Regions from separate parts of the Pseudomonas sp. LBUM1646 genome, predicted to be linked through region 1. Evidence: predicted binding sites of a transcription regulator. Region 1 holds the regulator's gene; the other holds the start of a gene.

Region 1 (16,009 bases):
GACGATGCTGAACGGCAGTGCCTGCTTGCGAGAACGGTTGATCATCGCCAGGGTGTTGACCATGCGCTCCAGGCCTTTGACGGCCAGGTGTTCGGTCTGCACCGGGATCACCAACTGCTGACTGGCGGCCAGGGCATTGACCATCAACACACCGAGCAACGGCGGGCTGTCGATGACCGCGTAATCGAAGTCTTGCCACAATTGCGCCAGACTCTTGGCGATCACCAGGCCCAAGCCACTCTGGCCCGGCGACTGACGCTCAAGGGTCGCCAGCGCAGTGCTCGACGGCAACAGGGAAATATTCTCGTGACTGGTGGGCATCAACAGCTGGCCAGGCAAGCCTTGGGGCACGCTACCCTTGTGCAGGAACAAGTCGTAGCAGCTGTGTTCCAGAGTGTCGGGGTCGTAGCCGAAATAGCTGGTCATCGAGCCGTGCGGGTCAAGATCGACGATGACCACGCGCTTGCCCGCCTCGGCCAGCAACCCGGCTAAAGCGATAGAGGAAGTGGTTTTACCAACACCACCCTTTTGATTGGCAACTGCCCAGACTCTCATTCGGATTGTTCCTCCCGGCCGATCAGGTCGACCGAGAAATAGCTCAACGTATTAATGCGGGTGACGGAGAATTGACGGCGCTCTCTCGTCCCGGCGACTTGACCGGGGTCGGTGCAGTTTGTGTGCCAGCACGCTTCAATGCGGCATCCGGTTTTGCATTAGCGGTTCCGGTGCCTGTGAGGCTGCGACGTACATCGAGATTTCGCGAAACCACCAGCACTACCCGACGGTTGCGCGCGCGGCCTTCGGCGGTGGCGTTGTTGGCCACGGGCTGGAATTCACCGTAGCCCACCGACGCCAGGCGACCGGGGTTCACACCCTGCATCGCCAGCATGCGCACGATGCTCGCCGAACGGGCCGAGGACAGTTCCCAGTTGGTCGGGTACTGCGCCGTGCGGATCGGTTGATCGTCGGTAAAACCTTCGACGTGGATCGGGTTGTCGAACGGTTTCAGGATCGCCGCGACCTTGTCGATGATGTTGAAGGCCATGTCGCTGGGCATCGCGTCGCCGCTGCCGAACAACAGGCTGGAGTTGAGTTCAATCTCGACCCACAACTCGTTGCCGCGAATGGTCATCTGGTTGGAGCTGATCAAATCGCCGAACGCGGCGCTGATGTCGTCGGCAATGGTTTTCAGCGGATCGCTGGCGCCTGAGATGCCGGCGTCGACCTGCTCGGCATCCTTGACCAGCGGCTTGGCCGGGGTCACGGTCACCGGTCGCTCTTCACCGATCGGGATCGGCTTGAGGGCACGGTCCGAATCGGTGAACACGCCGATCAGCGCTTCCGAGATGACTTTGTACTTGCCTTCGTTGATCGAAGAGATCGAGTACATGACCACGAAGAACGCAAACAGCAGGGTGATGAAGTCGGCGTAGGACACCAGCCAACGCTCATGATTGACGTGTTCTTCAGGTTGACGGCGACGAGCCATGGTCCATTTCCCCCATCAATCCATGAAGCCCTGAAGCTTCAACTCAATAGAGCGAGGGTTTTCACCTTCGGCGATCGACAGAATCCCTTCCAACAACATTTCGCGATAACGCGACTGACGCAACGCGATGGACTTGAGCTTGGCTGCAACCGGCAGCAACACCAGGTTGGCACTGGCCACGCCGTAGATCGTCGCGACGAACGCCACGGCGATGCCGCTGCCCAGTTGCGACGGATCGGCGAGGTTGCCCATGACGTGAATCAGGCCCATCACCGCACCGATGATGCCGATGGTCGGCGCATAGCCGCCCATGCTTTCGAAGACTTTGGCGGCCTCGATGTCGCGGCTTTCCTGGGTGTAGAAATCCACTTCCAGGATGCTGCGAATCGCTTCCGGCTCGGCGCCATCGACCAACAGTTGCAAGCCTTTGCGCGAGTAGTTGTCCGGTTCGGCGTCGGCCACCCCTTCCAGCCCGAGCAAGCCTTCCTTGCGTGCCGTCAGGCTCCAGTTCACTACGCGATCGATGCCACCGGCCAGATCCACACGCGGTGGAAACAGGATCCAGGCAAGGATCTGCATGGAGCGCTTGAACGCGCTCATCGGCGATTGCAACAGCGCCGCACCGACGGTCCCACCGATCACGATCAACGCCGCCGGGCCGTTGGCCAGAGCGCCGAGGTGACCGCCTTCAAGGTAGTTGCCGCCAATGATGGCGACGAACGCCATGATGATCCCGATAAGGCTGAGTACATCCATCAGATACAGGCCTCAACCAAGTGCTTGCCAATGTCGTCCAGGCTGTAAATCGCGTCGGCGAGATCCGCTTTGACGATGGCCATCGGCATGCCGTAGATCACGCAACTGGCTTCATCCTGAGCCCAGATCGCACTGCCACCCTGTTTGAGCAGACGCGCGCCTTCGCGACCGTCGGCGCCCATGCCGGTCAACACCACCGCCAGAACTTTGTCACCGTAGGATTTGGCCGCCGAACCGAAGGTGATGTCCACGCACGGCTTGTAATTCAGACGCTCGTCGCCCGGCAGGATTTTCACCGCGCCACGACCATCGATCATCATTTGCTTGCCACCCGGTGCCAGCAGCGCCAGGCCCGGACGCAGGATGTCGCCATCCTCGGCTTCCTTGACGTTGATGCGGCACAGTTTGTCCAAACGCTCGGCGAAGGCCTTGGTGAAGGCTGCTGGCATATGCTGGATCAACACGATCGGCGCCGGGAAGTTGGCCGGCAATTGGGTCAACACCCGTTGCAGCGCAACCGGGCCACCGGTGGACGTACCGATGGCCACCAGTTTGTAGGCTTTGCGTTTCGGCGCGGGCGACGATGGGCCGGAAGACGCTGGTGCACGGATCGGCAAAGGTGCCGGTGCCGGACGCGCAGGTGCGCTGCTGCCGTAGCTGCTGACGCTCGAAGGCGCAGGCGTCGGTGCAGGTGCCGCCACCGGAGCCGGGGCCGTGTAGGTATTGGCGCGACGGTTACTGCGCGAAATGCTGAGGATCTTCTCGCACAGCAGTTGCTTGACCTTCTCCGGGTTGCGGGAGATGTCTTCGAAATTTTTCGGCAGGAAATCCACCGCACCCGCGTCCAGCGCATCCAGGGTGACCCGGGCGCCTTCGTGCGTCAGCGAGGAGAACATCAAGACCGGGGTCGGGCAGCGCTGCATGATGTGCCGCACCGCCGTGATGCCATCCATCATCGGCATCTCGTAGTCCATGGTGATCACGTCTGGCTTGAGGGCCAGCGCCTGATCGATCGCCTCTTTTCCGTTGGTCGCCGTACCGACAACCTGGATGTTCGGATCCGCTGAAAGAATTTCCGAGACGCGGCGGCGGAAAAACCCCGAATCGTCCACCACCAGGACTTTGACTACCATAAACACTCCGTTAGACGCAGCGGGGCGTTGTCGCCCCGCTGCGGCAGAATCAAATACGCCGTGCGGCGTAACGCTTGAGCATGCTCGGCACATCGAGAATCAGCGCAATGCGGCCGTCACCGGTGATGGTGGCGCCGGACATGCCCGGGGTTCCCTGGAGCATTTTGCCCAATGGCTTGATGACCACTTCTTCCTGGCCCACCAGTTGATCGACGACAAAGCCGATCCGCTGGGTGCCCACCGAAAGGATCACCACATGGCCCTCGCGCTGCTCTTCGTGAGCGGCAGAGGCGACCAGCCAGCGTTTGAGGTAGAACAAGGGCAGCGCCTTGTCCCGTACGATCACCACTTCCTGACCGTCGACCACGTTGGTGCGCGACAGGTCGAGGTGGAAGATCTCGTTGACGTTCACCAGCGGGAACGCAAACGCCTGGTTGCCGAGCATGACCATCAGCGTCGGCATGATCGCCAGGGTCAACGGCACCTTGATGACGATCTTCGAGCCTTTGCCCTTGGTCGAGTAGATATTGATGGTGCCGTTGAGCTGGGCGATCTTGGTTTTCACCACGTCCATGCCCACGCCACGACCCGACACGTCGGAGATCTCGGTTTTGGTCGAGAAACCCGGCGCGAAGATCAGGTTGAAACAGTCCGACTCGCTGAGACGGTCCGCTGCATCCTTGTCCATCAAGCCTTTCTTCACAGCAATGCCGCGCAGAACATCAGCGTCCATGCCCTTGCCGTCATCGGAGATGGACAGCAGGATGTGGTCGCCTTCCTGTTCGGCAGACAGAATCACCTTGCCGCTGCGAGGCTTGCCCATCGCTTCGCGTTCGGCCGGCTCTTCGATACCGTGGTCGACCGAGTTGCGCACCAAGTGGACCAGCGGGTCGGCCAGGGCCTCGACGAGGTTCTTGTCGAGGTCGGTTTCTTCGCCGACCAGTTCCAGGTTGATCTCTTTCTTGAGCTGGCGAGCCAGGTCGCGAACCAGACGCGGGAAGCGCCCGAAGACCTTCTTGATCGGTTGCATCCGGGTCTTCATGACCGCGGTTTGCAGGTCAGCCGTGACCACGTCGAGGTTCGACACAGCCTTGGACATGGCTTCGTCGCCGCTGTTAAGGCCCAGACGGACCAAGCGGTTACGCACCAGTACCAGTTCGCCAACCATGTTCATGATTTCGTCGAGACGCGCGGTATCAACCCGCACGGTGGTCTCGGCTTCGCTGGCCGGTTTTTCCGGTGGCGGCGCGGACGGTGCGGCGCGAGCAGGAGCCGCTGCCGGTTTTGGCGCTTCGGCTTTAGGCTCAGGCGCTTTGGCGACTGGCTTCGGTGCAGCAGCGGGCGCCTTGGCAGCAGGAGCAGTCACGACTGCGCCAGTGCCAACCTCGGTGAACTTGCCTTTACCGTGCAATTCGTCGAGCAGCGATTCGAACTCGTGATCGGAGATCAGATCGCCGCCGGCCGCTTTAGCGGTTGGCGCAGCCGGAACCGGCGCCGAAGCAATCGCGGTTTCCAGCGCATCGACAGCAAAGTTGCCCTTGCCGTGCAGTTGATCGAGCAGTGCTTCGAATTCGTCGTCGGTGATGTCCGAGCTGTCGCCGGCCGCTTTCGGGGCCTTCGCAGCTGGAGCTGCTACGGCATCCACCGCGAACTGACCTTTACCGTGCAACTGATCGAGCAACGACTCGAACTCGGCGTCAGTGATTTCGTCGCTGGCCGCAGCATTGCTGCTCGGCACTGGCGCAGCGGCGGGAGCTTCGGCCTGGGCCTTGACGGCGTTCAGCGAGTCCAGCAGTTGTTCGAATTCATTATCGGTGATGTCGCCCGACTCGCTTTCAGCGGCCGGTTCTTCCACCACGTCGGCAACCGGAGCTGCATCGGCAGTTTGCGGCTCGGCCAGACGGGCCAAGGCCTCAAGCAATTCTGGAGTGGCAGCCGTAATCGGGCTGCGTTCGCGGACTTCGGTGAACATGCCGTTCACCGCATCCAGCGCTTCGAGAACTACGTCCATCAGTTCCGAGTCGACGCGTCGTTCACCCTTGCGCAGGATGTCGAACACGTTCTCGGCGATGTGACAGCATTCCACCAGCTCATTGAGCTGGAGGAAGCCGGCGCCCCCTTTTACAGTGTGAAAACCGCGAAAAATTGCATTGAGCAAGTCCGCATCATCCGGTCGGCTTTCCAGCTCGACCAGCTGCTCGGACAGTTGCTCTAGAATCTCGCCGGCCTCAACCAGGAAATCCTGAAGGATCTCTTCATCGGCGCCGAAGCTCATTAAGGGGGTGCTCCTGAGGTCTAAAAACCTAAAAAACCTAAAATGCTAAAACTCTAAAATCCTAGGCTGGATAACAAATCGTCCACATCGTCCTGACCGGACACAACGTCTTCTCTTTTATCGGCATGAATCTGCGGACCTTCACCCTGAGAGAGATGTTTTTGCGGATCTTTTTCAGCCAGCATCGCTTCACGGTCATGCTCGATACCCGCAAAGCGGTCTACCTGGCTGGCCATGAGCACGAGCTTGAGCAGGTTGCTTTCAACTTCGGTGACCAATTGGGTCACGCGCTTGATCACCTGACCGGTGAGGTCCTGGTAATCCTGAGCCAGCAGAATGTCGTTCAGGTTGCTCGACACCGTGCGATTGTCTTCGCTGCTGCGTGTCAGAAATCCGTCGACCCGCCGCGCCAGCTCGCGGAACTCTTCAGCCCCGACTTCGCGACGCATGAACCGTCCCCAGTCGGTGCTCAACGCCTGGGCTTCATTGCTCAGGCCATTGACCAGCGGCGTGGCGTTTTCCACCAGGTCCATGGTGCGGTTGGCAGCGGCCTCGGTCAGCTTGACCACATAACCCAGACGCTCGGTGGCATCCGTGATCTGCGAGACTTCCTCGGCTTGCGGCATGTTCGGGTCAATCTGGAAATTGACGATCGCGCTATGCAGTTCGCGAGTGAGCTTGCCCACTTCCTGGTACAGGCCGCGGTCACGGGTCTGGTTGAGCTCATGGATCAGTTGCACAGCGTCGCCGAACCTGCCTTTTTCAAGGCTTTCGACCAGTTCGACCGCGTGTTTTTTCAGGGTCGATTCAAAATCGCCCTGTGAAGATTCGTTATGCTCCATAGCTCCCCCGTGGCGCAGTTGCTCAACCGATGCGTTCGAAAATTTTCTCGATTTTGTCTTTCAACGCCTGGGCCGTGAAGGGTTTGACCACATAACCGTTAACACCGGCCTGGGCCGCTTCGATGATCTGTTCGCGCTTGGCTTCCGCGGTCACCATCAGCACGGGCAGGCTCTTGAGCTTCTCATCGGCGCGCACGTGGCGCAGCAGGTCGATGCCGGTCATGCCGGGCATGTTCCAGTCTGTTACCAGAAAGTCGATGCTGCCGCTGTTGAGAACCGGAATGGCAGTGGTGCCATCGTCAGCCTCGACCGTGTTGGTGAACCCAAGGTCACGCAACAGGTTTTTAATGATCCGCCGCATCGTTGAGAAGTCATCAACGATGAGGATTTTCATGTTCTTGTCCAATTCGACCTCCAAGCAGTCTTAAACGCGCCCAGCACCTGGACGCGCCATTTCAATCAATCCGGCAAAGCACTCAAATGACTGTCTGGAGCACAACAAATCGAGACCGCTGCAGTTCAACACCACACCAGCCTCGTTCGCAGTGTCCCCACACTGCCTTCAGCGCGCTCGCCACTCCCCCAAACGCCCCCGCAAACGGGCCGCGCACTGGCTGTGTAACTGGCTGACACGCGATTCGCTGACACCCAGGACCTCACCGATTTCCTTGAGGTTCAGCTCTTCGTCGTAGTACAGCGCCAACACCAGTCGCTCACGCTCCGGCAAATTGGCAATCGCGTCCGCCAGCGCAGTCTGGAAGCGTTCATCTTCCAGATCGCGTGACGGCTCCAGATGAGCACTGGCGCCATCCTCGTGCAGCCCTTCGTGTTCGCCGTCCTGCAACAGGTCGTCGAAACTGAACAGGCGGCTGCCCAAGGTATCGTTCAAAATCCCGTAATAATCGTCGAGACTCAATTGGAGTTCGGCCGCAACTTCGTGATCTTTAGCATCACGGCCGGTTTTAGCTTCAATCGAGCGAATTGCGTCGCTAACCATACGGGTATTGCGGTGGACCGAACGTGGTGCCCAGTCCCCCTTGCGTACTTCATCGAGCATCGCGCCACGGATTCGAATGCCCGCGTACGTTTCGAAACTCGCGCCTTTGCTGGCGTCGTATTTGGTCGACACTTCAAGCAGGCCAATCATCCCGGCCTGGATCAGGTCTTCCACCTGGACACTGGCCGGCAGACGCGCCAGCAAGTGATAAGCAATGCGTTTGACCAGTGGCGCGTAACGCTCGATCAGCTCGTATTGCGCATCACGTGCCGACTTCTTGTAGAGGTTGTAGCCACTGGCTGTCATAGGACGGGTCCTGCGGTCTGTTGCACGAGGCGCTCGACGAAAAACTCCAGATGCCCACGCGGGTTGGCCGGTAGCGGCCACGTGTCGACTTTCTGTGCAATCGCCTTGAACGCCAGGGCGCACTTGGAGCGCGGAAAGGCTTCGTAGACGGCGCGTTGTTTCTGCACGGCCTTGCGCACACTTTCGTCGTAAGGCACGGCGCCGACGTATTGTAAGGCGACGTCGAGGAAGCGGTCCGTGACCTTGGTCAACTTGGCGAACAGGTTGCGACCTTCTTGCGGGCTCTGGGCCATGTTGGCCAGGACGCGGAAGCGGTTCATGCCGTAATCGCGGTTCAGCAGTTTGATCAGGGCGTAGGCGTCGGTGATGGAGGTCGGCTCGTCGCAGACCACCAGCAACACTTCCTGGGCGGCGCGGACAAAACTGACTACCGAGTCACCAATACCCGCAGCGGTGTCGATCACCAATACGTCGAGGTTATCGCCGATATCGCTGAAGGCCTGGATCAGGCCGGCATGCTGGGCAGGGCTCAGATGAACCATGCTCTGGGTGCCGGACGCGGCCGGGACGATGCGGATACCGCCCGGGCCCTGCAACAGAACGTCGCGCAGCTCGCAGCGGCCTTCGATCACGTCGGCCAGGGTACGTTTGGGCGTCAGTCCCAGCAGAACGTCGACGTTCGCCAGACCCAGATCGGCGTCCAGCAGCATGACGCGCCGGCCAAGCTCTGCTAGAGCCAGGGACAAGTTCACTGACACGTTAGTCTTCCCGACGCCACCTTTGCCGCCGGTCACCGCGATCACCTGTACGGGATGCATGCTGCCCATGTTATTTCTTTACCTTGTCTTGCATAGACGGAGGCCACATTACTGGCTGCGCGTTCATTAACTGAACAATGCATGGCAGACCATCGATGTAGGTACAAAAACTGTTCATTAGTACCTCAGCCAACCTGCTTGGTCGGGCTGTGGTAAATATCAGCGAACATGTCAGCCATGGCTTCTTCGCTGGGTTCTTCCTGCATTTGCACGCTGACCGCGCGACTGACCAACTGGTGACGCCGCGGCAGATGCAGATCATCTGGAATACGCGGGCCATCGGTGAGGTAAGCCACCGGCAATTCATGACTGATGGCCAGGCTCAACACCTCGCCCAGACTCGCCGTTTCATCCAGTTTAGTCAGGATGCAGCCGGCCAGCCCACACCGCTTGTAACTGTGATAAGCAGCGGTTAGAACCTGTTTCTGGCTGGTGGTTGCCAGGACCAGATAATTTTTCGATTTGATGCCGCGACCGGCCAGGCTTTCGAGCTGCATGCGCAGGGCCGGATCGCTGGCTTGCAGGCCCGCGGTATCGATCAGCACCACGCGTTTGCGCAGCAATGGCTCCAGCGCCTGCACCAGGGACTGGCCCGGATCGACGTGGGTCACCGACACATTGAGAATGCGGCCCAACGTCTTGAGTTGTTCCTGGGCGCCGATGCGGTAGCTGTCCATGCTCACCAGCGCGATGTTTTGCGCGCCGTACTTGAGCACGTAACGGGCCGCGAGCTTGGCCAGGGTGGTGGTCTTGCCCATGCCGGCAGGGCCGACCATGGCAATCACGCCGCCCTCTTCCAGTGGCTCGACTTCCGGTGTGGAGATCATCCGCGCCAGGTGCGCCAGCAACATGCGCCAGGCCTGACGAGGCTCTTCAATATCGGTAATCAGTGCCAGCAGATCGCGCGACAACGGGCCGGACAAGCCGATGCGTTGCAGGCGACGCCACAGGTTCGCCTGGGCCGGACGGCTGCCTTGCAGCTGATTCCAGGCCAGGGAGCCGAGTTGCACTTCCATCAGTTCGCGCAGGCTGTTGAGCTCGAAGCGCATCGAATCGAAAGCCCGCGGGTCAACACCACCGGCGGCTGGCGCAGGGGCCGGCGCAGCACGGCGTGGCTGTTCGTAAGTCGGTTCGATCAGCGGCTCGGCGGCGGTCAACGGCAGGCCGGCGAACAACTGCCGATTGGTGGTCTTGTCACCGTCGGTCTCGCCTTCGCCGCGCAGGCTCAGTTCGGCCTGGGCAGTGACGATGCGCGACTGGGTCTTGCGCAGCTCATCCTCGAGCTCCATGTTCGGAACGCGCGGGGCCAGCGCCGACAATTTGTAATCCAGGGCAGCCGTCAGCTCGACACCGCCGGCGATCCGGCGGTTGCCAATAATGGCGGCATCAGCCCCCAGCTCATCACGAACCAGTTTCATGGCCTGACGCATATCGGCGGCGAAAAAACGCTTAACTTGCATAAACCACTACCTCAGCCGTTGGGCCCTACTGTCGCAACGATGGTCACTTGCTTGTTGTCAGGGATTTCCTGATACGCCAACACGTGCAAACCCGGGACTGCCAGCCTGCCGAACCGCGAAAGCATCGCGCGAACCGGACCGGCTACCAGCAGAATCACCGGTTGACCTTGCATCTCTTGACGCTGTGCCGCTTCGATCAACGAGCGCTGCAGCTTCTCTGCCATGCTTGGCTCCAGCAGAACGCCCTCTTCCGAGCCTTGTCCTGCCTTCTGAAGACTATTGAGCAATATCTGTTCCAACCTTGGCTCCAAGGTGATAACTGGCAGCTCCGACTCAGTCCCTACAATGCTTTGGACGATTGCGCGGGATACGCCGACCCGCACCGCCGCCACCAGAGCGGCAGTATCTTGACTCTTGGCGGCATTGTTGGCTATAGCCTCGGCAATGCTGCGAATGTCCCGAACCGGCACTTGTTCGGCGAGCAGCGCCTGCAACACCTTGAGCAGTTGCGACAGCGAAACCACACCCGGCACCAGCTCTTCAGCCAGTTTCGGCGAGCTTTTGGCCAGCAATTGCATGAGTTGCTGCACTTCCTCGTGGCCAATCAGCTCACTGGAGTGCTTGTACAGAATCTGGTTCAAGTGGGTTGCCACTACCGTACTGGCATCGACCACGGTGTAACCAAGGGACTGGGCCTGGGCGCGCTGGCTGATTTCGATCCAGACCGCCTCCAGGCCAAAAGCCGGATCTTTGGCGGTTATGCCGTTGAGCGTGCCGTAGACCTGCCCCGGGTTGATCGCCAGCTCGCGATCCGGGTAAATCTCGGCTTCAGCGAGGATCACGCCCATAAGGGTCAGGCGATAGGCGCTTGGCGCCAGGTCGAGGTTGTCACGAATGTGCACAGTCGGCATCAGGAAGCCCAAATCCTGGGACAGCTTCTTGCGCACGCCCTTGATCCGCGCCAGCAGTTGACCACCCTGGTTGCGATCCACCAGCGGAATCAGGCGATAGCCGACTTCCAGGCCGATCATGTCGATCGGGGTCACGTCGTCCCAACCCAATTCCTTGGTTTCCTGGGCGCGGGCCGGGGATGGCAGCAGCTCTTGTTGACGCTTGACCTCTTGCAAAGCCTGAACCTTGACCACGCTCTGCTTCTTCCAGAACAGGTAAGCACCGCCACCCGCCAGGGCCGCCATGCTGAGAAAGGAGAAATGCGGCATGCCGGGCACCAGGCCCATGACCGCCATCAGGCCTGCCGCCACCGCCAACGCTTTCGGCGAGGCGAACATCTGGCGACCGATCTGCTTGCCCATGTCTTCCGAGCCGGAAGCACGGGTCACCATGATCGCCGCCGCTGTCGATAACAACAGTGATGGCAATTGCGCCACCAAACCGTCACCAATGGTCAACAGTGCGTAAACCCGGCCAGCGTCACCGAAGGTCATGCCGTGCTGGAAGATACCGACCGCCATGCCGCCGATCAGGTTGATAAACAGAATCAGCAGGCCGGCGATGGCGTCACCGCGTACGAATTTGCTGGCACCGTCCATGGAACCGTAGAACTCGGCTTCCTGGGCGACTTCCATGCGGCGCAATTTGGCCTGGTTCTGATCGATCAGGCCGGCGTTCAAATCGGCGTCGATGGCCATTTGTTTGCCGGGCATCGCATCGAGGGTGAAGCGCGCGCTCACCTCGGAAATCCGCCCGGCACCCTTGGTCACCACGACGAAGTTGATGATCATCAAAATCGCGAAGACCACGATACCGACCACGTAGTTACCGCCGATCACCACCTCACCGAAGGCCTGGATCACCTTACCGGCGGCGGCATGCCCTTCCTGGCCGTGGAGCATTACCACCCGCGTGGAGGCCACGTTCAGCGCCAGGCGCATCAGTGTTGCTACCAGCAGAATGGTCGGGAACACCGCGAAATCCAGCGGCCGCAAGGCGTAGACGCAGACCAGCAACACGACGATGGACAAGGCGATGTTGAACGTAAAAAACACGTCCAGCAGGAACGGCGGCACCGGCAACATCATCATGGCCAGCATGACCAGCAGCAACAGCGGCACACCCAGATTGCCCCGACTCAAGTCGGCGACGTTTGTGCGAGCACTGTTGATTAACTGAGAGCGATCCACCGGTTTTCCCCGTTCCTTTAAAGCAAACTTTTGACGCCTGAAGCAGACGCAGAGCGGCTACTGCAAGAAGCCTTCCAACTTTTGTCGGGGCGGGGATGATCGTTTCTGCGCGACCCGTGGGAATGCAGCCCGGGACGCTCCGCGTCCCACCCAGGGCTGAACGCGGAGCGTCCGTAGAGGCATTCCCACGCGGAGCGTGGGAACGATCTTAAACAGCGGTGTTTAAGCGAAATCTCCAGACACTTACTCGCCCTACACATTCTTGCGCCACGGACTACGACTACGCCAGAATCCGCCGGCTTGTGCGCTTGAGGGCCGGGATTTATCGTTTCCGGGTCGCTGAAAAACAGCGATCGGGTTGGTAGCCCGGGATTAGGTCGCAAAGCACTATCCTTTGCCGAGACTTTTCGTCTCGGTTTTATGGTGGTCATGCGCAGGCGCCTTCGGGCGACCGTTCCTAATCCCGGTCTACCAACCTGCGTGTGGCCGCCACCCTTCGTCTGGTAGCGAAGGTGACGGCTCTTTTTAATGGATTAGGAGTTTCATCCATGTTCAAACCAACACCGAACCCACCCGATATCGACGACACCTCAATCGACCGACAAAAACTTCAGGAAGCCGCCGACCGCGCCCTCGAGGAGTACATCAACCTGAGCGCCCGCCTGAACGCCAGCGAGCGAAAACCCAGCACGATGTTCATGGTCGCCCCGGACAACAAAACCGAAAGCTTGCTCGCCCACGCCAGTGAGTCGCTGGCCTCGGCCAGCGTCATGGCCAACGATTTCGCAACAGGGCTGAAAGGCTCGCAGCGCAGCACGGTGCTGGGGATCGCCCAGAACATCATGCTCGCGGAATTAGCGGTGAATCGAGCGCTGGATAACCTCGACCCGCAGAGTTAGGGCAGGGCTTCAGCCCACCCCTTCAAGTCTAAACATACAAGCGAGCTTGCTCGCGATGGCGGTGCATCAGCCAACATCTTCATTGACTGACACAGCCTCATCGCGAGCAAGCCCGCTCCCACAGGTTCAGGCCAGCACAATCACTGCGCCGTCAGAATCTGCTCGGGTGAAATAGCGCCATAACTGAGTTTTTTAGCGTTCATATACTGTGTACCCCGGCGCATTAGCAGACCTTCCACCGGTACCGACTCCTCCTGGGCATACCCCAGAACCGCGACTGAACCGGGCGACCTCGCCCCCTCCGAGACACGGGGTTGTTGCGAATCAGCCTGAAAATCATGCCCGACCATCAAATCGAGCGCCCATTCGAATTGAATAATCGGCAAATCACTTATCTCAATCTGGCGTTTTTCACGTAGCTGAAAGTCCTTGCCTGCTGTCACTTCAAATTGGCCCTTGACGAGCTCGAATTTTGGTTTGTGATATCGCTCCCGCAAATCCCCTTCAGCCCAGTCATCAAGGTAGTTACTAGCATGATCAAAGACGCGGAACAAATCCTCTGTACTACGGATATTGCCTGCCTGACCGTTAAAATAGTTATAACCGTTGTGATAGCCCAGGCCGCCCAGTACGGGTCGAATGGCGTTGATCCTAGAGTCTAGATAGCCCGGAATATAGGCATTCGCCCTCTGCACGAAATGTGTGAAGTCCAGCGACAATCTGAAGGTGACCGTATAGCCGATCATATAGCCGGCCGCTTCATCGAGCCGCTCCTCCAGAACACCCCTAACAAACGTTAACTCCATTCCCTGAAGCTTTTTATATTCGCGCGCTACCTCTTCCATAACGATTTCCTCTGAGCCGTATATCAACGGGAAGATTCCCGGACTCATGACATCGCTTTGAGAAAAGGCTGTCTACTGTCAGAACTAACAGGTACGGGAGGTTTTCTGACGAGCGGAAGGTCAAAAGATCGCAGCCTCGTTTCACTCGACAGCGCCTACACAGCGCCCACATGAAATGTGACCCCCTGTAGGCGCTGTCGAGTGAAACGAGGCTGCGATCTTTTAAGAGTCGCGGCGCAAGTCCGGTGGAATCGGCAAATCATCCTTGAGCGGATCCGGGCGTTTGCCCTTGCCCGCACGGTGCTGGCGGATCTGGTAGACGTAGGCCAACACCTGAGCCACCGCCAGGTACAGGCCGCCGGGGATTTCCTGGTCGAGTTCGGTGGAGTAGTAGATCGAACGCGCCAGGGCCGGCGATTCGAGCAGCAGCACTTCGTTGGCCACGGCGATTTCGCGGATCTTCAAGGCGAGGAAGTCGCTGCCCTTGGCGATCAGCATCGGCGCCCCACCCTTTTCCGGGTCGTACTTGAGGGCCACCGCGTAGTGGGTCGGGTTGGTAATGACCACGTCGGCATCGGGAATTGCCGCCATCATCCGGCGCTGGGACATCTCGCGTTGCAGCTGACGAATCCGCTGCTTGACCTCCGGTCGTCCTTCCTGGTCCTTGTGCTCGTCGCGCACTTCCTGCTTGGTCATCAGCAGTTTCTTGTGGCTTTCCCACAACTGCACCGGCACGTCGACCGCGGCGATGATGATCAACCCGCAAGCCATCCACAACGTGCTCCAGCCCACCACTTGCAGACTGTGGATGATTGCCAGTTCCAACGGTTCATGGGCGATGCGCTGCAAGTCATCGATGTCCGACGACAACACCGCCAGCGCCACGAACAGGATGATGATGAATTTGGCGAACGCCTTGAGCAGCTCCACCAGGGCCTTGGTGGAAAACATTCGCTTGAGGCCACTGAGCGGGTTCATCCGGCTGAACTTGGGCGCCAGGGAATTGAAGGCAAAGAGCCAACCACCCAGTGAAATCGGGCCGATGATCGCCGCCAGCACTAGCGAAATCATGATCGGCTGAATCGCCCACAAGCCGATTTGCCCCGAGTGCAGCAAGTAATTGGTCATGGATTTCTGGTCCATGATCACTTCCCGCGGCAGCGAGAAGTTGATGCGCATCAGTTCCATCATGTCCTGGGCCAGGGCCCCGCCGAAAATCAGCAGTGCGCTGGCGCCGACCAGCATGATCGCCAGGGTGTTGAGTTCCTTGGAGCGCGCCACCTCGCCTTTGTCGCGGGAGTCCTTCTTGCGCTTGTCCGTGGGGTCTTCTGTTTTGTCTTGACCGCTTTCGCTCTCAGCCATGACTCAGCGCGCCTGTGCCAGTTCGCGTAAAAACTGCAAGGCCTCGGAGGCCATGGGTTGATACTGGTTGAGAATGTCCCCCAGGCTGACCCAGAGGATGAACATCCCGAGCACCAACGTCAGCGGAAAGCCGATGGAGAAGATGTTCAACTGCGGCGCCGCGCGAGTCATCACGCCAAACGCGATGTTGACCACCAGCAACGCGGTGATCGCCGGCAGCACCAGCAGCAACGCCGCCCCCAGCACCCAGCCGAGCTTGCCGGCCAACTGCCAGAAATGATTGACCAGAAAACCGCTACCGACCGGTAGCGTGGTGAAGCTGTCCGTAAGGACTTCGAAAACCACCAGATGGCCGTTCATCGCCAGGAACATCAGCGTCACCAGCATGGTGAAGAACTGCCCGATCACCGCCACCGACACGCCGTTGGTTGGGTCGACCATGGACGCGAAGCCCATGCCCATCTGGATCGCGACAATCTGCCCGGCGATGACGAACGCCTGGAAGAACAGTTGCAAGGAGAAGCCCAGCACCGCGCCGATGATGATCTGCTCGCCAATCAGCAACAGCCCGCTCAGGTCCAGCGGATTGACCGGTGGCATGGGTGGCAGGCCCGGTGTGATGACCACCGTTATCGCCAAGGCGAAATATGCCCGCACGCGTCGCGGCACCAGAGTCGTACCAAAGA
Region 2 (16,122 bases), 3.3 Mb from region 1:
AAAGCCCGCCGCATCAGCCTGGTTGTAGGCGCCGCCGTCTTCTTCGAAGGTGGCGATGTTGGCGTCGAACAACGATTCATCGGACTTGCGGCCGGTGACGATCACGTTGCCCTTGTACAGCTTCAGGCGCACTACGCCGTTCACGTGGGTCTGGGAAGCGTCGATCATCTGTTGCAGCATCAGACGCTCTGGGCTCCACCAGTAACCGGTGTAGATCAGGCTGGCGTATTTCGGCATCAGCTCGTCTTTGAGGTGAGCCACTTCGCGGTCCAGGGTGATCGATTCGATCGCACGGTGAGCGCGCAGCATGATGGTGCCGCCAGGGGTTTCGTAGCAACCGCGGGACTTCATGCCTACGTAGCGGTTTTCTACGATGTCCAGACGGCCAATGCCGTGTTCACCACCGATTTTGTTCAGCGTCGCCAGCACGGTGGCCGGGGTCATTTCTACCCCGTCCAGTGCGACGATGTCGCCGTTGCGGTAGGTCAGTTCCAGGTACTGCGCTTTATCAGGAGCGTTCTCCGGGGAGACGGTCCATTTCCACATGTCTTCTTCGTGCTCGGTCCAGGTGTCTTCCAGCACGCCGCCTTCATAGGAGATGTGCAGCAGGTTGGCATCCATCGAGTACGGGGATTTTTTCTTGCCGTGGCGCTCGATCGGGATGTTGTGCTTTTCAGCATAATCCATCAGCTTTTCACGGGAGAGCAGGTCCCACTCGCGCCAAGGGGCGATCACTTTCACACCTGGCTTGAGTGCGTAGGCGCCGAGCTCGAAACGAACCTGGTCGTTGCCCTTGCCGGTGGCACCGTGGGAAATGGCGTCAGCGCCGGTTTCGTTGGCGATTTCGATCAGGCGTTTGGCGATCAACGGACGAGCGATGGAAGTACCCAGCAGGTACTCGCCTTCGTAAACGGTGTTGGCACGGAACATCGGGAACACGAAATCACGCACGAATTCTTCGCGCAGATCGTCGATGTAGATTTCTTTTACGCCCATGGCCTGAGCCTTGGCGCGGGCCGGCTCGACCTCTTCGCCCTGACCCAGGTCAGCGGTGAAGGTCACTACTTCACAGTTATAAGTATCCTGCAGCCACTTGAGGATCACCGAAGTGTCCAGGCCGCCGGAATACGCCAGAACGACCTTGTTTACGTCCGCCATGCCATCACTCCACGGGGTTTACGGAAAGCCGTGAAGTCTACCGCTCATACGAAATAATTTACAGTACCGCGACAGCTTATGACGACGAAGCGACAGATTCTGTCGAGCTGGCGACGAACACAACAGGTTCAGGAGGTCGCTGCAGCGCTCGCGGCAGAGGCGGATTGCGGGGCCGGTTTCTCGGTGGGCGCCACACGTTCGAGGCGTACCGCGACTCGACGGTTTTTCGCCCGGTTGGCGGCATTGGTGTTCGGCACCAGCGGGTAGCGCTCACCGTGGAAGCGCATGGTGATCTGTGATTCCTGGAAGCCATTGGCCTTGAAGAAGTCCATCACCGCCAACGCGCGACGGCGAGACAGCTCACGATTGGTCAGGCGATTGCCGCTGTTGTCGGAGTGTCCGTCGAGCTCGATGTGATTGACCGTCGGATCGGCTTTCATGAACTCCAGCATCACCTGCAACTTGGCCTTGGCTTGCGGATCCAGGTCGACGCCTTCGCCAGGGAAACCGATTTCCGATTGTTTCACTTGTTCAAAATTCTGTGGCAACAGCTTGGCCACGCAACCCTGATAGTCATTGAACGCCTTGTTGAACTTGACCGGCAGCAAACGGACTTCGGACACTCGACCATCACCTGAAGCGCGGCGAATGACCGGGCTGCGACCGTCCATCAAACCGTTGATCAGACGCCCGGCCTGCACCTGCGAACTGTTGAACAGCACGTTGCCGCTGCCAATATTGACCGATCCCAGGTTGAGGTCGCCACGCCCCGGCTGCCACGGCGCAGCGGCTGCGAGCAAGGTCGCGGACCCGCCGCCGATCACCGAGTTGTAGGCCTTGAGACGAAAGATCGCCTGTTCGCCGGCACGACGCACGAACTCACCGGAACCGAAATCGGTAATCGGCTGGGTCAGGCGGCATTCGAATTTGTCACCTTCGACCGTCCACTCGATGCTCTCCAGACGGGTCTGGAAAGTGAGCGCCATCGCGGGAAGGCTGGCAAACACACTGAGCAAGGCTAAATAACGCTGGCGCACGGGAGGCTCCACTGGCTTCTACAACAAAAAGACCGACACACACATGTTTACGGCATACCTAGTTCATATCGGTACGTTCCTGCAAAACTTGATAGCGAGTGCCTGAGAGAGTCTTTTCCGGTAGCATTCCCCTCAGTTTGACCCGCCTGGAATCCCCTCATGTCCGACCGCCTGACCCTGCTGCGTCCCGACGACTGGCATATTCATCTTCGCGATGGTGCTGTTTTGTCCAATACCGTTGCGGATGTCGCGCGCACCTTTGGTCGCGCCATCATCATGCCCAACCTGGTACCTCCGGTGCGCAACGCCGCTGAAGCCGACGGCTATCGCCAGCGGATTCTCGCTGCACGCCCGGCCGGCAGTCGTTTCGAACCGCTGATGGTGCTGTACCTGACCGACCGCACCCAACCCGAAGAAATTCGTGAAGCCAAGGCCAGCGGTTTCGTTCACGCCGCCAAGCTGTACCCGGCCGGCGCCACCACCAACTCGGATTCTGGCGTCACCAGCATCGACAAGATCTTCCCGGCAATCGAGGCCATGGCCGAAGTCGGGATGCCGTTGTTGATTCACGGTGAAGTCACCCGTGGCGATGTCGACGTGTTCGACCGCGAAAAAATCTTCATCGATGAGCACATGCGGCGTGTGGTCGAGCGTTTCCCGACGCTCAAAGTGGTGTTCGAACACATCACCACCAGCGATGCCGTGCAGTTCGTCAACGCGGCTCCGGCCAACGTCGGCGCAACCATCACTGCTCATCACCTGCTGTACAACCGCAACCACATGCTGGTGGGCGGGATTCGACCGCACTTCTACTGCCTGCCGATTCTCAAGCGCAACACCCACCAGGAAGCCCTGCTCGACGCCGCCACCAGCGGCAGCGAGAAGTTCTTCCTCGGCACCGACTCGGCGCCGCATGCCCAGCACGCCAAAGAAGCCGCTTGCGGCTGTGCCGGTTGCTACACCGCTTATGCTGCGATCGAGATGTACGCCGAAGCCTTCGAACAGCGCAACGCGCTGGACAAGCTCGAAGCCTTTGCCAGCCTCAACGGCCCGCGCTTCTATGGCCTGCCGGTGAACACCGATCGCATTACCCTGGTCCGCGATGAGTGGACCGCCCCAACCAGCCTGCCATTTGGCGAGCTGACCGTAATCCCGCTGCGCGCCGGTGAAAAACTGCGCTGGCGCCTGCTGGAGGAACACGCGTGAGTGAAGACCATTTCGACGACGAACAGGACGGTCAAGGCGGCGGAGGCAGTCCTCGTCATCCAATGGCGGCCCGATTCCGTGGTTACCTGCCGGTTGTCGTCGACGTAGAAACCGGTGGTTTCAACTCGGCCACCGACGCCCTGCTGGAAATCGCGGCGACCACCATCGCCATGGACGAAAAAGGGTTTGTGTACGCCGATCACACCTACTTCTTCCGCGTCGAGCCGTTCGAAGGCGCGAACATCGAAGCGGCGGCCCTGGAGTTCACCGGGATCAAGCTCGATCATCCGCTACGCATGGCGGTGAGTGAAGAAACCGCGCTGACCGATATTTTCCGCGGCATCCGCAAGGCCCTGAAAGCCAACGGCTGCAAGCGGGCGATCCTGGTCGGGCACAACAGCAGCTTCGACCTGGGCTTCCTCAACGCCGCTGTGGCGCGCCTGGACATGAAACGTAACCCGTTTCATCCTTTCTCCAGCTTCGACACCGCCACCCTCGCCGGCTTGGCTTACGGTCAGACCGTATTGGCCAAGGCCTGCCAGGCGGCCGATATCGACTTCGACGGTCGCGAGGCCCATTCGGCTCGCTACGACACCGAGAAGACGGCCGAGCTGTTCTGCGGCATCGTCAATCGCTGGAAACAAATGGGCGGTTGGGAAGACTTCAACGACTGATCCAGTCGCCGGGTTTATTCCGCCCACAAAAAAACCGGCCTCAACGGCCGGTTTTTTTATGCCTGACGCTTGGGCTTACAGGGCCGCAGCGTGCTCGGTCAGGTAAGCCGCAACACCTTCGGTGGAAGCGGTCATGCCTTTGTCGCCTTTTTTCCAGTTGGCAGGGCAAACTTCGCCGTGCTCTTCGTGGAATTGCAGAGCGTCGACCAGACGGATCAGCTCTTCCATGTTACGGCCCAGCGGCAGGTCGTTGATGATCTGCGAGCGGACAACGCCTTTGTCGTCGATCAGGAACGCGCCACGGAATGCAACGCCGTCAGCGGACTGAACGTCGTAGGCCTTCATGATTTCCTGCTTGATGTCGGCAGCCATGGTGTAACGGACCTGGCCGATACCGCCATTGTTGACCGGGGTGTTGCGCCATGCGTTGTGGGTGAAATGCGAGTCGATCGACACGGCAACCACTTCAACGTTGCGGGCTTTGAAGTCAGCCATGCGGTTGTCCAGAGCGATCAGCTCGGACGGGCAAACGAAGGTGAAGTCCAGCGGGTAGAAGAACACCAGGCCGTATTTGCCTTTGATGGCCGACGACAGAGTGAAGCTGTCTACGATCTCGCCGTTGCCAAGTACGGCCGGTACGGTGAAGTCTGGGGCTTGTTTGCCTACGAGTACGCTCATTGGATATCTCCTGGTCTAATAACGTGAAGAACTGGGTCCGCGTCAGCCTGCCACCCGCAAGCGACATCCCTGTGACACGAACCGCCTTCGCAAGGACCGACCATCATACACGGCGTTTTTGAGCTGTCCTTAACGGTTTTTCAGCGGCGGCAGAAATTCAGACTCGCTGCCGTTACTGTCGCAATGCCATGTTGGAAACCGTTCGTCAGCCATCGACGCTTATAACGCGAAGCTTTCAGAAAGCACTTTGACAATCATTCTCGTTAACATTAAGATCCATCGCAATTGAGTCACAACCAGCGACGGTTCTCACTTATGTATGTCTGCCTCTGCACTGGCGTCACCGACGGTCAAATCCGCGATGCAATCTATGAAGGTTGCTGCAGCTATAAAGAAGTCCGTCAGGCCACCGGCGTAGCGAGTCAATGCGGTAAATGCGCCTGCCTTGCCAAGGAAGTGGTGCGCGAAACCCTGACCAAGCTGCAAACCGCCCAAGCCGCGATTCCATTTCCTGTTGAATTTACTGCCGCATAATTACCGTATTTCAAAGAACCGGACTCAAGTCCGGTTTTTTTATGCCTGAAAATCAACCGCTTAGGGTCAAAACGCGGAACACAAACATTCTTATTCCGATTAATTTTCATATAATTTTCAATAACTTAGGTTTGACACTCCTAATTACGCGGCTCAAACTCTGCCTTATAGTCAGTTAATAAAGGGCAGGACCCCATCATGAAAGGCGACATTACAGTCATCCAGCATCTCAACAAGATCCTTGCCAATGAGCTGGTCGCGATCAATCAATACTTTCTGCATGCGCGCATGTATGAAGATTGGGGTCTGAACAAGCTCGGCAAGCATGAGTACAAAGAATCCATCGACGAGATGAAGCACGCGGACAAGCTGATCAAGCGCATCCTGTTCCTTGAAGGCCTGCCGAACGTCCAGGACCTGGGCAAGCTGCAGATCGGCGAACACACCAAGGAAATGCTTGAGTGCGACCTGCGTATCGAACTCGCCGGTCACGCGGACCTCAAGGTCGCGATCGCCCATTGCGAAACCGTCGGCGACTTCGGCAGCCGTGAGCTGCTTGAAGATATTCTCGAATCCGAAGAAGAACATATCGACTGGCTGGAAACCCAATTGGGCCTGATCGATAAAGTCGGTCTTGAGAACTATCTGCAATCGCAGATGGGCGAAGAGTAAGTTAGCCTTCGCTAAACTCGAGACACTAAAAAGCCCCGCCCTCTTATGAGGTGCGGGGCTTTTTATTGCCCGGGTTTCAGGCTTGCCTGAAACCCATGCAGAAGCGGATCAGGCTTCGGTCTTGCCAGCAGCGGCTTTTTCAACAGCGGCTTTGATCGTGGCCTGCAACGAACCGTCAGCAGCCATTTCAGTCATGATGTCGCTACCGCCGACCAGCTCACCACCGACCCACAGTTGCGGGAAGGTTGGCCAGTTGGCGTACTTTGGCAGATTGGCGCGAATTTCCGGGTTCTGCAGGATGTCCACGTAGGCGAATTTCTCACCACACGCCATGACGGACTGCGCGGCTTTCGCGGAGAAGCCACACTGCGGGGCATTCGGCGAGCCTTTCATGTAAAGCAGAATGGTGTTGTTAGCAATCTGCTCTTTAATCGTTTCGATGATATCCATGGAGCACCTCGGCTGAACTTTCCGACTCAAGGGTCGGCACGGTGGCGCATTGTAACGGAAACCCGAGCGCCATGCTCGGTCTCCCCGACAGACATGCTCAAGCCGCCGCCACGGTCACCGGCACGCCGTTCAACGCCGCATTTCCCGACAACTCATCGAGCTGACACTCGTCAGTCAGGTCATTGGCGCTGGACCCCGGCTGGCTGCTGGCGATCGTCATCTGCACCCCAGGCCGCGCATGGCCCCAACCATGCGGAAGGCTGACCACGCCTTTCATCATATCCAGACTGCCGAGCACTTCAACTTCGATCACCCCGACCCGCGAACTGACCCGCACCCGCTGCCCATCGCTGAGCCCACGGCTGGCCAGATCGTCGGGATGCATCAAGAGTTGATGGCGCGGCTTGCCCTTCACCAGACGGTGATAGTTGTGCATCCACGAGTTATTGCTGCGCACATGTCGGCGGCCAATCATCAGCAGCTCGTCGGCGGCCGGTGCTTGCAGTGCCGCGAAGCGTGTCAGGTCAGCCAGAATCGCCGCCGGCGCGGCCTGGATATGCTGGTTCGCAGTCTTGAGCCGTGGCGCGAGATTGGATTTTAGCGCGCCCAAATCAACGCCATGCGGATGATCGAACAAAGTCGCCAGCGACAGCTTGTGCTCCGACCCATCGCCATATAGCCCCATTCGCAAGCCACGGTCGATCATCTGCGCCGGGGCAATGGTCGGCTTGAGTTCCTTGCCGGTCTTCGCCGCAAACGCCTTGGCCAGGCCGACGAAGATTTCCCAGTCGTGCAACGCGTCTTCCGGCTTGGCCAGAATCGCCCGGTTGAAGCGCGTGACGTTACGCACGGCAAACATGTTGAACGTGGTGTCGTAGTGATCGTTTTCCAGGGCTGAGGTGGACGGTAGGATCAGGTCGGCGTAGCGGGTAGTTTCATTGATGTAGAGGTCGATGCTGACCATGAACTCCAACCCGTCCAGCGCCTGCTCCAGTTGCCGGCCGTTGGGCGTGGACAACACCGGATTGCCCGCCACGGTGATCAGCGCTCGAACCTGCCCTTCCCCACCGGTGAGCATCTCTTCGGCCAGGGCCGACACCGGTAATTCGCCGCTGTACTCCGGACGCCCGGACACCCGACTCTGCCACCGATTGAAATGCCCGCCCGAGGTGGACGCCACCAAATCCACCGCCGGTTCGGTGCACAGCGCACCGCCCACGCGGTCGAGGTTGCCGGTGACCAGGTTGATCAACTGCACGACCCAATGACACAACGTACCGAAAGCCTGGGTCGAGACCCCCATGCGGCCGTAGCAGACCGCTGTCGGTGCTGCGGCAAAGTCCCGGGCCAGTTGGCGGATTTGTTCTGCGGGCACGGCGCACAGCGGGCTCATGACCTCGGCGGTGAAACCCGCGACCGCCTCACGCACCTCATCCAGACCGTCCACCGGCAAATGACTGTCGCGAGTCAAGCCTTCAGCGAACAAGGTATTGAGCAGCCCGAACAGCAATGCCGCATCGCCGCCGGGACGCACGAACAGATGCTGATCGGCAATGGCTGCCGTTTCGCTGCGGCGCGGATCGACCACCACTACTTTCCCGCCCCGGGCCTGAATCGCCTTCAGCCGTTTCTCCACATCGGGCACGGTCATGATGCTGCCGTTGGACGCCAACGGGTTACCGCCCAGGATCAACATGAAATCGGTGTGATCGATGTCCGGGATCGGCAACAGCAAGCCGTGGCCGTACATCAAATGACTGATCAGGTGATGGGGCAACTGATCGACCGAGGTCGCGGAAAACCGGTTACGGGTTTTCAACAGGCCGAGAAAGTAATTGCTGTGGGTCATCAGCCCATAGTTGTGCACGCTGGGATTACCTTGATAAACCGCCACCGCGTTCTGCCCGTGACGCTCCTGAATCGTCGCCAGACGTTCGGCTACGAGGCTGAAGGCGTCTTCCCAAGCGATAGGCTGCCATTCACTGCCCACGCGCTGCATCGGCTGATGCAGGCGATCCGGGTCGTTCTGGATGTCTTGCAGGGCCACCGCTTTGGGGCAGATATGCCCGCGACTGAAGGTATCCTGGGCGTCACCCTTGATTGAAGTGATCTGTACCCGGCCTTCGGCCTCGGTGGTTTCGATGGTCAGGCCGCAAATGGCTTCACACAGATGGCAGGCACGGTGATGGAGAGTCTTGGTCATGGCCAGTCTCTATTTTGTTCTGGGCGGGCACTATCAGCCGCGGGAACAAAACTATGGCGCGTGCCCCGTCGCTGCGCCAGCGACGTTCGTCTTGTGAATCGGTGGCCATCAGGCCAGTCGATGGCCGCTGGCGATCAGTTCGGCGGCAACCTGGGTGGCGCCTGCAACTGGATTTCCTGGATGGTTTCGATCTGCTCATGGGCGACATGCACGCCGGTGAGCTCGCCAATCAGGCGCCAGTGCTCGTCAAGCCCGGCGCTGATAGTCGCCATACGGTCGATCATGCGTCGACCGGCGGCTTTGGTCACTTCGTCTTCACTGCGCATCAACTCAAAGGACATTGACGTCATCGAAGCAGTGAGATGGGTCAGAGAGCGGGCTGTAAGGCCGAGTAATTCCATTAACTGCTGTTCTTTCGATTCCATTCCGGAGGCTTCCTGCGTCGCTCGAGACTTAGTTATAACCCAGCACTTTGCATAAGCAAATGTTTCAGACCAGACACACTGCACAGAAATACCGAGTGAGCCTCACTGGGCCTGGGAAACTTTCAACGCTTTCTTTTTGAACGGAGAGGTCAGTGCTGTCCATATACCGCCGATGGCCAGCCAAAGCATGACGCCGGACCCGATCAGGATGATAGCTTTCTGGTTTGCCAGGATGCCCAGTTGATGAGGTTCGGCTTGATACACCTGCAAAGCAATATCAATGACGCTCACGACGGTAAACCAGGCGACCACCAATGCAGCACCGTGCTTGAGATCGGGTGTGGATCGGGCCAGTAGCGAGGCCCCCAGGTAAATTCCAATTGCGATCAATCCGCCAATTACCAAAAATTGGGTGGAATCAATCTGCACTCGCATCATCCCTGAAATTCTTCACACCGATAAAAGCGCCGACAATGGCCCCCACCAGTGCGCTTGGAACGCCAGGGTAAATAGAATTGGCGATAATCGCGAAGCCCATGACCGTGGACAGCACCGCCATATCAAACGCCGGAGACACACGACGCAGACGTGTCAGGCCAATGTTTCCGGTTTTATTGATCGACACAGAGCTCCCTCCTTGGGTGTTTGACTGGATTGAGTCGAAGATCCGCAACGGCGCCGATAATACCGGACCGCGGCCCCACCACCGGCACGCAAAACCGTAACAGCAAGCAACGCGCGCCATTAAAACCTGGCCCTCATTGGCCCGCCACGCTGCACTTGATTTGCAAACCCGCTTGGGCACCGTGTACAAATGCGGCATCCGGTTGTGAATCTCGAAACATCTGTGAAGCCGGAAAAATAAGCCTCCTATTGGTAAGACGCGACATTTAATTATAAGATCGCGCCTTCCCCTATTTCGTCGCCCCGTGCGGCTTACGCCGCAGGTCTCGCCCGTTTTTCAGTTAAACAAGGCTTTGAGTATCTGCGGTCTGTTGCAAAAAGGTAGTCAATGATGAGCGCAAGGCACTTTCTCTCCCTGATGGATTGCACGCCCGAAGAGCTGGTCAGCGTGATCCGTCGAGGCGTTGAGCTCAAGGACCTGCGTAACCGCGGTGTACTGTTCGAGCCTCTGAAAAACCGCGTCCTGGGGATGATTTTCGAGAAGTCCTCGACCCGTACGCGCATCTCGTTCGAAGCCGGCATGATCCAGCTCGGCGGCCAGGCGATTTTCCTCTCGCCCCGCGATACCCAACTGGGTCGTGGCGAGCCGATCGGCGACTGCGCCATTGTCATGTCGAGCATGCTCGACGCGGTGATGATCCGTACCTTTGCCCACAGCACCCTCACCGAATTTGCTGCCAACTCCCGTGTTCCGGTGATCAACGGCCTATCCGATGACCTGCACCCGTGTCAGTTGCTGGCCGACATGCAAACCTTCCTCGAACATCGCGGCTCGATCCAGGGCAAGACCGTGGCCTGGATTGGCGATGGCAACAACATGTGCAACAGCTATATAGAAGCGGCGATCCAGTTCGACTTCCAGTTGCGCATTGCCTGCCCGGAAGGTTACGAGCCTAGCCCCGAGTTCGTGGCCAAGGCCGGCGATCGTGTGACCATCGTCCGCGATCCACAGGATGCCGTGCGCGGCGCGCACCTGGTGAGCACCGACGTCTGGACCTCCATGGGCCAGGAAGAAGAAACCGCCAAGCGCCTGAAGCTGTTCGCCCCGTTCCAGGTCAACCGCGCCCTGCTCGACCAAGCCGCGACGGACGTGCTGTTCATGCACTGCCTGCCGGCCCACCGTGGCGAAGAAATCAGCCTCGACCTGCTGGATGACCCGCGCTCCGTGGCCTGGGACCAGGCGGAAAACCGTCTGCACGCACAAAAGGCCCTGCTGGAATTCCTGGTCACACCGGCGTACCACCACGCATGAGCCAGCCATTACTGCTCAACCTGCGCAACCTTGCCTGCGGCTATCAAGACCAGCGGGTCGTGCAAAACCTCAACCTGCATTTGAATGCCGGCGATATCGGTTGCCTGCTGGGCTCATCCGGGTGCGGCAAGACCACCACTCTGCGGGCCATCGCCGGTTTCGAACCGGTGCACGAAGGTGAAATCCAGCTGGCGGGCGAGACCATTTCCAGCGCCGGTTTCACCCTCGCCCCGGAGAAGCGCCGGATCGGCATGGTCTTTCAGGACTACGCCCTGTTTCCGCATTTGAGCGTGGCCGAAAACATCGCCTTCGGGATCCGCAAGCATCCGCAAAAGGAGCGCGTCACCGAAGAGCTGCTCGAACTGGTCAACCTGAAAAACCTCGGCAAGCGCTTCCCCCATGAGCTGTCCGGCGGTCAGCAGCAACGCGTCGCACTGGCTCGCGCCCTGGCGCCGGAACCACAACTGTTGTTGCTCGACGAACCGTTCTCCAACCTCGATGGCGAACTGCGGCGCAAGCTCAGCCATGAAGTGCGCGACATCCTCAAGGCCCGTGGCACCAGTGCGATTCTGGTGACTCACGACCAGGAAGAAGCCTTCGCCGTCAGCGATCATGTCGGGGTTTTCAAGGAAGGTCGCCTGGAACAATGGGATACGCCCTACAACCTGTATCACGAACCGCTGACACCGTTTGTGGCCAGTTTCATTGGCCAGGGTTACTTCATTCGCGGCCAGTTGAACACGCCGGAATCGGTGCAGACAGAACTCGGTGAGTTGCGCGGCAATCGGGCCTACACCTGGCCGATTGGCGGCGCTGTTGATGTGTTGCTGCGCCCGGACGACATCGTTTATGCGCCGGACAGTGAGTTGAAAGCGCGGATCATCGGCAAGACGTTCCTTGGCGCTTCAACCTTGTATCGCTTGCAGTTGCCGACGGGCGCACAGCTGGAATCGATCTTTCCGAGCCATGCCGACCATCAGGTGGGTGCGCAGGTGGGGATTCGTGTAGCGGCGGAGCATTTGGTGCTATTCCAGGCATCCGGCAGCACAGCGGCGCAGATCCCAGCGGTCGAATCCGGTGTCCGCCGCTACAGCACCGCCAGCTGATAGCTACCCTTGCAGGAGCAAAGCTTGCTCGCGATGAACGATAACGCGGTGTGACTGATCAACCGTATCAAGCCCATCGCGGGCAAGCCTTGCTCCTACAAGGTCAACTCAGCATCAGCGTTCCGCGCGCAACAAGCGTCGCCTTCCCGCCAATCTTCACCCGATCCCCTTCCATCCGACAGAACAACTCCCCGCCCCGGGCCGAGCATTGATAAGCCGTCAGACTCGATTTACCCAAGCGTTTCGACCAGTACGGAATCAAGCTGCAATGGGTTGAGCCGGTCACCGGGTCTTCATTGATGCCGATCGCTGGCGCGAAATACCGGGAGACAAAATCATGCTTGCCGCCCTTGGCCGTGACGATTGCCCCCGGCCACGGCAGTTTCGCCAGTGCCGCCATATCTGGCCGACAATCGAGCACCGCCTGCTCGGACTCCAACACCACCAACAGTTCATTCGAACCCAGCACATCCACCGCTTCCACACCCAGAGCGCGCTCGACATCCAAGGTCACACCGACTTCCGAGGGTACGATCGCCGGAAAGTCCAGCCACAGCAGCCCGCCTTCACGGCTGACGCTCAGCGGGCCGGACTTGCAGATGAAATCCAGGCGCTCGGCCGGTTCCATATAGATTTCAAACAGCACGAACGCGCTGGCCAGGGTCGCATGCCCGCACAGCGGCACCTCAGTGGTCGGGGTAAACCAGCGGATATGCCAAGCCTGACCTTCACGCACCACGAAGGCGGTTTCGGCGAGGTTGTGCTCGGCGGCGATTTTTTGCATCAACTCATCGGAAAGCCAGGCATCGAGCCGATAGACCATCGCCGGATTGCCACTGAACGGACGATCACTGAACGCATCGACCTGATGATATTCAAGCTGCATAACCTTCTCCCTAAGTCAGATCAGACCCGGCCGATATCAGCGAACTTCGCCTGGGTGTGCTCAGCCAGTACCGCGGGCGCCAACTCTACTTCCAGACCACGCCGCCCCGCACTGACAAAAATGCTGGCAAAGGGTTGCGCCGAATTATCGATAAAGGTGCGCAGACGCTTTTTCTGCCCCAACGGACTGATACCACCCAACAGATAACCGGTCGCGCGTTGAGCGGCCGCCGGATCGGCCATTTCGACTTTTTTCACCCCGGCGGCATGCGCCAGGTGCTTTAAATCCAGACTTCCGACGACCGGCACCACCGCCACCAGCAATTCACCTTTCTCACTGGCCGCCAACAGGGTCTTGAACACCTGCGCCGGGTCCAATCCCAGTTTTTCCGCAGCCTCCAGACCATAGGACGCCGCCTTCGGATCATGTTCGTAACTGTGCACGCGATGTTCGGCGCGAACTTTTTTCAACAAATCCAATGCGGGCGTCATGGCAGCTCCAGGCTTGGCGGCAGAAGAAAAATACTGCGCCAGATTCTAGGTCATTGAACCGCAAAAGGCTCTATTGCGCGGCTAATTCAAAGGCTTGGCGCGGCCCTGCTTCACGGGTTTACAGCCAACTCATCAGGCCATCAACACGATCATTCACAGGGCGAATAGTTTAAATGTGACCGATGGTTCACTTTCGACCTTTGACAGCAGCGTTTCTTGTCTATATTTTTTCGAATGCGAATACTGTAGGAATGATCCCGAAGTAGTACTCGGCAGTAAACCAAGATCAGGATGGGGATCCTGACTCGGTGAAAATCGCGCTTTGACCAAGATGACAAAGCGCCAGACAACAACAAAAATGAGGTTTTCGATGACAACTGCTTTGAAACAACCGCCACTCTCGAGCCAATGCATGGCTGAGTTCTTGGGTACTGCGCTGCTGATCTTTTTCGGGACGGGTTGTGTTGCCGCGCTCAAGGTCGCGGGCGCCAGCTTTGGCCTTTGGGAAATCAGTATCATCTGGGGTGTTGGCGTCAGCATGGCGATCTACCTGACCGCCGGGGTTTCCGGGGCTCACCTCAATCCTGCCGTGAGTATTGCCCTGAGCATTTTCGCTGACTTCGAAAAGCGCAAACTGCCCTTCTACATCATCGCCCAAGTAGCCGGCGCGTTCTGCGGAGCGTTGTTGGTTTACACGCTTTACAGCAATCTCTTCTTCGATTACGAACAAACTCACCATATGGTTCGTGGCACCCAAGCCAGCCTTGAACTGGCGTCGGTGTTCTCCACCTTCCCGCACCCGGCCTTGTCCACAGCCCAGGCGTTCCTTGTTGAAGTGATCATCACCGCCATCCTGATGGGCGTGATCATGTCCCTGACCGACGACAACAACGGCCTGCCGAAGGGGCCGCTGGCTCCGCTGCTGATTGGCCTGCTGATTGCGGTGATTGGCAGCTCGATGGGTCCACTGACTGGCTTCGCAATGAACCCTGCGCGTGATTTCGGTCCTAAGCTGATGACTTTCTTTACTGGCTGGGGTGAAATTTCCTTCACCGGCGGACGCGATATCCCGTATTTCCTGATTCCGATTTTTGCACCGATTGTCGGTGCCTGCCTCGGCGCTGCTGCCTATCGCGGGCTGATTGCCCGTCATTTGCCAAGCACCGAACCTGCTACAAAGGACGCAACACCGGCCATTGACGGCAAACCAAGAACTTCTTGATACCGTTGGCGCGTGATCCTGCCCTTTGATCGCGCGCCTGACCTCACTCCCTTATTTCGTCCAAGGCAATCGACATGACCGATATTCAGAATAAGAACTACATCATTGCCCTCGATCAGGGTACGACCAGCTCCCGCGCGATCATTTTCGACCGCGACGCGAACGTGGTCTGCACCGCCCAACGCGAATTCGTGCAGCATTACCCGCAAGCCGGTTGGGTCGAACATGACCCGATGGAAATCTTCGCGACCCAAAGCGCCGTGATGGTCGAGGCCCTGGCACAAGCCGGCCTGCATCACGACCAGGTCGCCGCCATCGGTATCACCAACCAGCGCGAAACCACCGTCGTCTGGGACAAAACCACCGACCGCCCGATCTACAACGCGATCGTCTGGCAGTGCCGCCGCAGCACCGAGATTTGCCAGCAGCTCAAGCGCGATGGCCACGAGCAATACATCAGCGAGACCACCGGCCTGGTCACCGACCCGTACTTCTCCGGCACCAAGCTCAAGTGGATCCTCGACAACGTCGAAGGCAGCCGTGAACGCGCACGCAACGGCGAACTGCTGTTCGGCACCGTCGACAGCTGGCTGATCTGGAAATTTACCGGCGGCAAAGTCCACGTCACCGACTACACCAACGCCTCGCGCACCATGCTCTTCAACATCCACACCCTGGAGTGGGACGCGAAGATGCTGGAAGTCCTCGACATCCCGCGCGAGATGTTGCCAGAAGTTAAATCGTCGTCGGAAATCTACGGCCACACCAAGAGCGGCATCGCCATCGGCGGTATCGCCGGTGACCAGCAAGCGGCCCTGTTCGGCCAGATGTGCGTCGAGCCAGGCCAGGCGAAAAACACCTACGGCACCGGCTGCTTCCTGCTGATGAACACCGGCGACAAAGCCGTGAAGTCCAAGCACGGCATGCTGACCACCATCGCTTGCGGTCCAAAAGGCGAAGTGGCTTACGCCCTGGAAGGCGCCGTGTTCAACGGTGGGTCGACCGTGCAGTGGCTGCGTGACGAACTGAAGATCATCGCCGATGCCACCGACACCGAATACTTCGCGAGCAAGGTCAAGGACAGCAACGGCGTGTACCTGGTGCCAGCCTTCACTGGTCTGGGTGCACCGTACTGGGACCCGTATGCCCGTGGCGCGCTGTTCGGCCTGACCCGCGGCGTACGCGTGGATCACATCATTCGCGCAGCGCTGGAGTCGATTGCCTACCAGACCCGCGACGTACTCGACGCCATGCAACAGGACTCCGGCGAACGCCTCAAGTCCCTGCGCGTAGACGGCGGCGCGGTGGCAAACAACTTCCTGATGCAGTTCCAGGCCGACATCCTCGGCACGCAGGTTGAGCGTCCGCAAATGCGCGAAACCACTGCACTGGGCGCCGCTTACCTGGCCGGCCTGGCGTGCGGCTTCTGGGGCAGCCTGGATGA

Evidence for each region. Region 1 encodes FliA, which starts transcription of late flagellar genes. Its sites were predicted from a motif close to CTAAAGTTTNNNNNNNNNNNGCCGNTAA; they were not measured.
Region 2: a site for FliA is predicted at 2,261-2,288, ahead of ACA071_RS25010 (flagellar protein MotY). Genes of this name have one in related genera too.

Annotation. Positions count from the first base shown of each region.
Region 1 covers NZ_CP166810.1:1,843,834-1,859,842, reverse strand. Annotated here, with positions in the region: gene ACA071_RS08260 (ParA family protein) at 1-555, opposite strand, end outside; gene motD (flagellar motor protein MotD) at 599-1,489, opposite strand; gene ACA071_RS08250 (flagellar motor protein) at 1,505-2,245, opposite strand; gene ACA071_RS08245 (protein-glutamate methylesterase/protein-glutamine glutaminase) at 2,245-3,378, opposite strand; gene ACA071_RS08240 (chemotaxis protein CheA) at 3,428-5,653, opposite strand; gene ACA071_RS08235 (protein phosphatase CheZ) at 5,707-6,495, opposite strand; gene ACA071_RS08230 (chemotaxis response regulator CheY) at 6,518-6,889, opposite strand; gene fliA (RNA polymerase sigma factor FliA) at 7,058-7,798, opposite strand; gene fleN (flagellar synthesis regulator FleN) at 7,795-8,625, opposite strand; gene flhF (flagellar biosynthesis GTPase FlhF) at 8,742-10,076, opposite strand; gene flhA (flagellar biosynthesis protein FlhA) at 10,088-12,217, opposite strand; gene ACA071_RS08205 (DUF6124 family protein) at 12,766-13,116, shown strand; gene ACA071_RS08200 (hypothetical protein) at 13,257-13,961, opposite strand; gene flhB (flagellar biosynthesis protein FlhB) at 14,184-15,323, opposite strand; gene fliR (flagellar biosynthetic protein FliR) at 15,327-16,009, opposite strand, start outside.
Region 2 covers NZ_CP166810.1:5,496,138-5,512,259, forward strand. Annotated here, with positions in the region: gene ACA071_RS25005 (argininosuccinate synthase) at 1-1,158, opposite strand, end outside; gene ACA071_RS25010 (flagellar protein MotY) at 1,287-2,195, opposite strand; gene pyrC (dihydroorotase) at 2,355-3,401, shown strand; gene rnt (ribonuclease T) at 3,398-4,075, shown strand; gene ACA071_RS25025 (peroxiredoxin) at 4,151-4,753, opposite strand; gene ACA071_RS25030 (bacterioferritin-associated ferredoxin) at 5,069-5,287, shown strand; gene bfr (bacterioferritin) at 5,486-5,959, shown strand; gene grxD (Grx4 family monothiol glutaredoxin) at 6,068-6,409, opposite strand; gene ACA071_RS25045 (molybdopterin oxidoreductase family protein) at 6,507-8,612, opposite strand; gene plzR (PlzR type 4 pili assembly inhibitor) at 8,747-9,037, opposite strand; gene ACA071_RS25055 (hypothetical protein) at 9,140-9,466, opposite strand; gene ACA071_RS25060 (hypothetical protein) at 9,456-9,662, opposite strand; gene argF (ornithine carbamoyltransferase) at 10,053-10,973, shown strand; gene ACA071_RS25070 (ABC transporter ATP-binding protein) at 10,970-12,079, shown strand; gene ACA071_RS25075 (PhzF family phenazine biosynthesis protein) at 12,183-12,965, opposite strand; gene ybaK (Cys-tRNA(Pro) deacylase) at 12,986-13,456, opposite strand; gene ACA071_RS25085 (MIP/aquaporin family protein) at 13,827-14,678, shown strand; gene glpK (glycerol kinase GlpK) at 14,753-16,122, shown strand, end outside.